2 regions of the Guptibacillus hwajinpoensis genome follow, and region 2 is predicted to be linked to the other one. Evidence: a T-box and tRNA genes for the amino acid it is inferred to sense, from the RefSeq annotation. Region 2 holds a T-box; the other holds one or more tRNA genes.
What was found. A T-box is a leader RNA that pairs with one kind of tRNA and senses whether it is charged. The one in region 2 lies ahead of argS (arginine--tRNA ligase), so its partner is inferred to be a tRNA-Arg.

Region 1: it encodes a tRNA-Arg, which carries the amino acid that the T-box ahead of argS (arginine--tRNA ligase) is inferred to sense. The anticodon was not compared.

Annotation. Positions count from the first base shown of each region.
Region 1 is NZ_CP156674.1:1,965,516-1,968,907, reverse strand. It holds gene ABFG93_RS10260 (SprT family protein) at 1-324, shown strand, start outside; tRNA gene ABFG93_RS10255 (tRNA-Asn) at 503-577, shown strand; tRNA gene ABFG93_RS10250 (tRNA-Ser) at 581-671, shown strand; tRNA gene ABFG93_RS10245 (tRNA-Glu) at 678-752, shown strand; tRNA gene ABFG93_RS10240 (tRNA-Asp) at 807-882, shown strand; tRNA gene ABFG93_RS10235 (tRNA-Gln) at 917-991, shown strand; tRNA gene ABFG93_RS10230 (tRNA-Lys) at 996-1,071, shown strand; tRNA gene ABFG93_RS10225 (tRNA-Leu) at 1,078-1,162, shown strand; tRNA gene ABFG93_RS10220 (tRNA-Leu) at 1,202-1,287, shown strand; tRNA gene ABFG93_RS10215 (tRNA-Arg) at 1,298-1,374, shown strand; tRNA gene ABFG93_RS10210 (tRNA-Pro) at 1,396-1,472, shown strand; tRNA gene ABFG93_RS10205 (tRNA-Gly) at 1,481-1,554, shown strand; tRNA gene ABFG93_RS10200 (tRNA-Ile) at 1,563-1,639, shown strand; rRNA gene ABFG93_RS10195 (16S ribosomal RNA) at 1,807-3,357, shown strand.
Region 2 is NZ_CP156674.1:1,579,670-1,583,061, forward strand. It holds gene argS (arginine--tRNA ligase) at 1-1,649, opposite strand, end outside; T-box leader at 1,703-1,918, opposite strand; gene ABFG93_RS08045 (hypothetical protein) at 1,982-2,176, opposite strand; gene ABFG93_RS08050 (hypothetical protein) at 2,374-2,496, shown strand; gene ABFG93_RS08055 (hypothetical protein) at 2,512-2,826, opposite strand; gene ABFG93_RS08060 (YfhE family protein) at 2,964-3,131, shown strand; gene ABFG93_RS08065 (sigma-70 family RNA polymerase sigma factor) at 3,347-3,392, shown strand, end outside.

The DNA of each region.
Region 1 (3,392 bases), 390 kb from region 2:
CATAATCTCGAATTTAACAGAAAGCATTATGAACAGTTTGGTATGGATGAATTGATCGGTATTATAAAACACGAACTCTGTCATTATCATCTTCACATTCAGAATCGGGGATATAAGCATCAGGATCGAGATTTTAAACTTCTTCTCAGTCAAGTAGGTGGGTCAAGATATTGTCAGGTAGTTCCTGGACAAAGAAGAGTTGAAGCGATTAAGCATACATATGAATGTGCCGGTTGTGGCTCAAAGTATAGGAGGAAAAGAAGAATAGATACGTCTCGGTTCGTTTGTGGAAAGTGTAGAGGCGGGTTAGTTAAAATTTCTTGAAACTTCTCATTGACGGTTAGTATGGTATGTGGTAAATTAATAAAGTCTCTTTAAGAGAACATGTCCAAATCAAATAATTAACGGGTTTGAAAAGTTTTAAAATTCTGTTGACTTTGGTTGTTGGATGCGTTATTATATTAAATGTCGCCGATAATGGAGACGGCAAATCACATACTATTCCACAGTAGCTCAGTGGTAGAGCTATCGGCTGTTAACCGATCGGTCGTAGGTTCGAATCCTACCTGTGGAGCCAAACGGAGAAGTACCCAAGTGGCTGAAGGGGCGCCCCTGCTAAGGGTGTAGGTCGCGCGAGCGGCGCGAGGGTTCAAATCCCTCCTTCTCCGCCATTTTATGGCCCGTTGGTCAAGTGGTTAAGACACCGCCCTTTCACGGCGGTATCACGGGTTCGAATCCCGTACGGGTCACCAACATTTTTTAAAACGTTCAACGTGTTTCATCAACATGATATGTAATCAGATAAAGGTCCCGTGGTGTAGCGGTTAACATGCCTGCCTGTCACGCAGGAGATCGCGGGTTCGATTCCCGTCGGGACCGCCATTAATTTAAATTTAATCCTGATTATATAAAATGTTGGGCTATAGCCAAGCGGTAAGGCAACGGATTTTGATTCCGTCATGCGCTGGTTCGAATCCAGCTAGCCCAGCCATGTTGAGCCATTAGCTCAGTTGGTAGAGCATCTGACTTTTAATCAGAGGGTCGAAGGTTCGAGTCCTTCATGGCTCACCATTTATTGCGGGTGTGGCGGAATTGGCAGACGCGCTAGACTTAGGATCTAGTGTCTTACGACGTGGGGGTTCAAGTCCCTTCACCCGCACCAATTCTTTTATAACTTTAAGTTTTCATCAAGTAACGATGTGCGGTTGTGGCGGAATGGCAGACGCGCTAGCTTGAGGGGCTAGTGGGGGAGACCCCGTGGAGGTTCGAGTCCTCTCAACCGCACCAAATATAATATGCGCCCGTAGCTCAATTGGATAGAGCGTCTGACTACGGATCAGAAGGTTAGGGATTCGACTTCTCTCGGGCGCACCATTTCTTATTTCAACAAAATGTCGGGAAGTAGCTCAGCTTGGTAGAGCACTTGGTTTGGGACCAAGGGGTCGCAGGTTCAAATCCTGTCTTCCCGACCATCAATATTGCGGGTGTAGTTTAGTGGTAAAACCTCAGCCTTCCAAGCTGATGTCGTGGGTTCGATCCCCATCACCCGCTCCAATTAAGATGGGCCTGTAGCTCAGCTGGTTAGAGCGCACGCCTGATAAGCGTGAGGTCGGTGGTTCGAGTCCACTCAGGCCCACCATCTTTTTTTAGAAAGTTGTTGACATCAACTAACACATCATGTTATGATGATTTAGTCGCTGAAAACGGCATTGAAAGGAAAATCGATCTTTGAAAACTGAACGAAACGCCATGTAAGTAGTTGTTTCTACGGAAACAAACATTGTTTTAAAAGCTAGATTAAGCTTTCTATCGGAGAGTTTGATCCTGGCTCAGGACGAACGCTGGCGGCGTGCCTAATACATGCAAGTCGAGCGGAGATTTGGGAGCTTGCTCCCAAATCTTAGCGGCGGACGGGTGAGTAACACGTGGGCAACCTGCCCTGCAGACTGGGATAACTCCGGGAAACCGGAGCTAATACCGGGTAATACATCGCACCGCATGGTGTGATGTTGAAAGTTGGCCTCTGGCTAACACTGCAGGATGGGCCCGCGGCGCATTAGCTAGTTGGTAAGGTAATGGCTTACCAAGGCGACGATGCGTAGCCGACCTGAGAGGGTGATCGGCCACACTGGGACTGAGACACGGCCCAGACTCCTACGGGAGGCAGCAGTAGGGAATCTTCCGCAATGGACGAAAGTCTGACGGAGCAACGCCGCGTGAGTGACGAAGGCCTTCGGGTCGTAAAGCTCTGTTGTTAGGGAAGAACAAGTACCGTTCGAATAGGGCGGTACCTTGACGGTACCTAACCAGAAAGCCACGGCTAACTACGTGCCAGCAGCCGCGGTAATACGTAGGTGGCAAGCGTTGTCCGGAATTATTGGGCGTAAAGCGCGCGCAGGCGGTCCTTTAAGTCTGATGTGAAAGCCCACGGCTCAACCGTGGAGGGTCATTGGAAACTGGGGGACTTGAGTGCAGAAGAGGAGAGTGGAATTCCACGTGTAGCGGTGAAATGCGTAGATATGTGGAGGAACACCAGTGGCGAAGGCGGCTCTCTGGTCTGTAACTGACGCTGAGGCGCGAAAGCGTGGGGAGCAAACAGGATTAGATACCCTGGTAGTCCACGCCGTAAACGATGAGTGCTAGGTGTTGGGGGGTTCCACCCTCAGTGCTGAAGTTAACACATTAAGCACTCCGCCTGGGGAGTACGACCGCAAGGTTGAAACTCAAAGGAATTGACGGGGGCCCGCACAAGCAGTGGAGCATGTGGTTTAATTCGAAGCAACGCGAAGAACCTTACCAGGTCTTGACATCCTCTGACAATCCTGGAGACAGGACGTTCCCCTTCGGGGGACAGAGTGACAGGTGGTGCATGGTTGTCGTCAGCTCGTGTCGTGAGATGTTGGGTTAAGTCCCGCAACGAGCGCAACCCTTGATCTTAGTTGCCAGCATTTAGTTGGGCACTCTAAGGTGACTGCCGGTGACAAACCGGAGGAAGGTGGGGATGACGTCAAATCATCATGCCCCTTATGACCTGGGCTACACACGTGCTACAATGGACGGTACAAAGGGCAGCAACACCGCGAGGTGAAGCGAATCCCATAAAGCCGTTCTCAGTTCGGATTGCAGGCTGCAACTCGCCTGCATGAAGCCGGAATTGCTAGTAATCGCGGATCAGCATGCCGCGGTGAATACGTTCCCGGGCCTTGTACACACCGCCCGTCACACCACGAGAGTTTGTAACACCCGAAGTCGGTGGGGTAACCTTTATGGAGCCAGCCGCCGAAGGTGGGACAAATGATTGGGGTGAAGTCGTAACAAGGTAGCCGTATCGGAAGGTGCGGCTGGATCACCTCCTTTCTATGGAGAATTACGAGGTAACATTGGTTACCAAC
Region 2 (3,392 bases):
CGGAGTCCCTCTGTTATTACAATGGAAACCGCTGATACAAGCTGAAGTCTTGCTTGTTTTTGTGATTCATCCTCCAAAATTCGTACCTGTCCATAATACTTATTAAATGAACGCGAGAGATCCAGTACATATTTTGCAACTTGAGATGGGTCGTACTCAGTTGCTGCACGTTCAACTGCTTTTGGAAAACCACGAAGACGAGTGATAACTGGCCATGCCTCTTCATCCTCAATCAATTGAAATGACCCTTCTTGCTTATAATTGGCTTTACGAAGGATAGAGCAAGCACGTGCATTTGTATATTGCACATATGGACCTGTTTCTCCTTCAACACGCAGCATATCTTCTAACGAAAACTCAATATCGTTACGACGATCATTTTTAAGATCATGAAATATGACAGCTCCTACCCCTATTCGTTCAGCAACGAAGTTTTTATCTTCAAGAGATGGATTCTTAGCTTCAATGTTCTGCTGAGCAAGCTCAATAGCTTCATTTAATACCTCTTCAAGTAAAACAACTTTTCCTTTTCTCGTGGACATTTTCTTACCGTCTTTTAGCATCATCCCAAATGTAATATGGTGCATCTCTTTTGCCCATGTATACCCCATCTTCTGAAGTACTTCAAATACCTGTGTGAAGTGAAGACTTTGCTCATTACCAACCACATATAAAGCTTCACTAAAATCATATGTTTCATGACGATAAACAGCTGCTGCTAAATCTCGTGTCGCATACAACGTCGCTCCATCTTTCTTTTTAATCAAACAGGGTGGCAGGTTATCAAGTTCAACAACCATTGCACCTTCTGATTCTGTTAGGAGTTCCTTCTCCTCAAGAAGATCTACCACACGTTGCATCTTATCGTTATAATATGCTTCTCCATTTGTCGAATCAAACGTGATGCCCAATAATTCATAAATTCGATTGAACTCCTGAAGCGACTCTTCTCTAAACCACTTCCATAATTCTACAGCCTCTTGATTCCCTTCTTCTAAAGCTTTGAACCACTTTCGTCCTTCGTCTTCAAGAGAGGGATCGCTTTCAGCTTCTTCATGGAATTTAATATAGAGAGCCAGCAATTCCTTAATCGTGTTTTGACGAATTTGTGCCTCGTTTCCCCACTTACGATACGCTGTAATTAACTTCCCAAATTGTGTCCCCCAGTCGCCCAGGTGGTTAATCCGAATGGGACGATAACCTACCTTTTCACAAATAAGGCCAAGGGCATTGCCTATCACGGTGGAACGAAGATGTCCCATTGAAAAAGGTTTAGCGATATTAGGAGAGGAGAGATCGATTGTTACCGCTCCACCTTCACCAAAATTAGTTGTTCCATAATTACTGCCCAGTTCCTGAATGATTTTCACAACTTCAGATGCTACTGACTTCTTTTCAAGAAAAACGTTAAGATATGGGCCGACTGCCTCGACCTTTTCAAAAATGGAGCTCTGGATTTTCGGAGCCAATTCATTCGCTATTTTGTTTGGGGCCATGCGCATTACTTTCGCAAGATCAAAACAAGGAAATGCATAATCACCAAGATCTTCGTGCTTCGGCTGTTCAATACGTTGAATAATAGATTTGATCTCCATCTGTTTCTCAAACGCTTTGTATAACTCCTCTGCAAATATTCCTTTATAATTCATTACAATTCCTCCTTTATCTAAAGAAATTAACATCAAAAAATCCCCGTCTCTATTATAGAGACGGAGATTTAATCCGCGGTACCACTCTGATTGCCTGCCCAAATAGGGCACACCTGCTTCACTCTGTAACGGAGAGTCCGACTGTCCCTACTTCATTCAGAACAGTATCTTGAAAGTCCGCTTCATGCTAGTTAAGGTTCCAGGCTCCCACCATCCCCTGAATCGCTTTTCCCTTCGGCAGGCACTACTCTCTTTCGCATCGATGATACATATAGTTAGTTATTATTATAGACAATATCTATCAAGATTCAATCCATTTCTTTCAAATTTCACTATAAGAAATTTTGTTCGGATTTAAGCTTTTCTTTTTCTGAATCCGCAAAGCCTTCTTCATACGCTTGACGGTATAAGGATGTCATATACATAGACACCAACTGCTTTACTTTTGGCTCGACGTTGACAACATCCAAATGCTTCATACACCGATCAACAGCTAACTTTTCCTTTTGAACATTTTTAATCGCCACCGTAAAAACCACCTTTCATTAAAAGTATTATAAGTTAACTAAACATATGGTGTACATATATTCGACAAAAATGATCTGTATTCCCCAAAAAAATATACTAACAGTTAGCATACGAGACCATTTAATTGCAATCTATCTATACTTTGTACCTATATCATTTCCTTCACTAATCCACTCAATACCAGTACATAACTTTAATGCTTTATAGCAAACTATACCTTGAAGCATGGGACGAAGAAGAATGGGATGAACAATTTAAAGAACTGGATTTAGAAGCGATAGTAACTGTCGAAATCGCAGAAACCGGTGTTATCAAATAGAATGAGTGCATGCACTCATTCTCGTTCTATTGGTTCCATCTCTTCGATTGTCGGTTCCTTCGCTCCATACCAGGAGTAAGCTACACTATATACTTTTCCTTCATGCACAAGATTCCAGGCCATTTCGTCTTCCACGAGGAGCTCGACCGCCTCCCCTTCACTTTCAGGTTGAACAAACACATAGAAATGATGGTCCGTTTTTTCTTTTTTAATGACTTCTCCACGCTCTATATGTTCTTTATGTACATACGTGTAGCGACCAATTAACAAAACACTCGCGAGCACAACAATACTTGCTATGGTTATATTCATCACTTTCTTTTTACTCATAGTGCCTCCACTTTATTTTCATCGTTAAGTATAAGGTACCACAAACGGGATTTGTTTAACAAAATAATAGCTGTATGTTTAGCTCATTTTTTCGCGGGTACTCCAAATATAAGAGACATCATAAGGAGGAATTACTAATGGCTAAGAATTCTCAATACCAACCAACACATGAAAGAGGATTTTCACTAAGTGACGCTCAAGAGGTTGCTTATACGAAAGAGTTTAAGAAAGCAGATATTGCAGGTGGCATTCGAAAGCCTAAAGTAAGAAGAGCTAAAAACGATAATCCTGATCTACTGAAATAAGGTGACTTTTTTTTATAGTTGCCTTCATCCCCTATTGAATGTTAGTTGATCCACACCTAATCTTACGTTTTGAGATGGGGAATTACTACCCCTAAAATGTAGGATTGACCAAAAGAGGGAGTCATGCCGTTGTGCATGGCTCCCTCTTTTCCTTTACATGTAACTTTTATTAAGAATACGCCGTCTAATGTGTGACTGAAAAAGGCGGTGATACTATGGAGAAAAGCGGATCAGTAGCGAATTTAATCCAACTAAGGGATA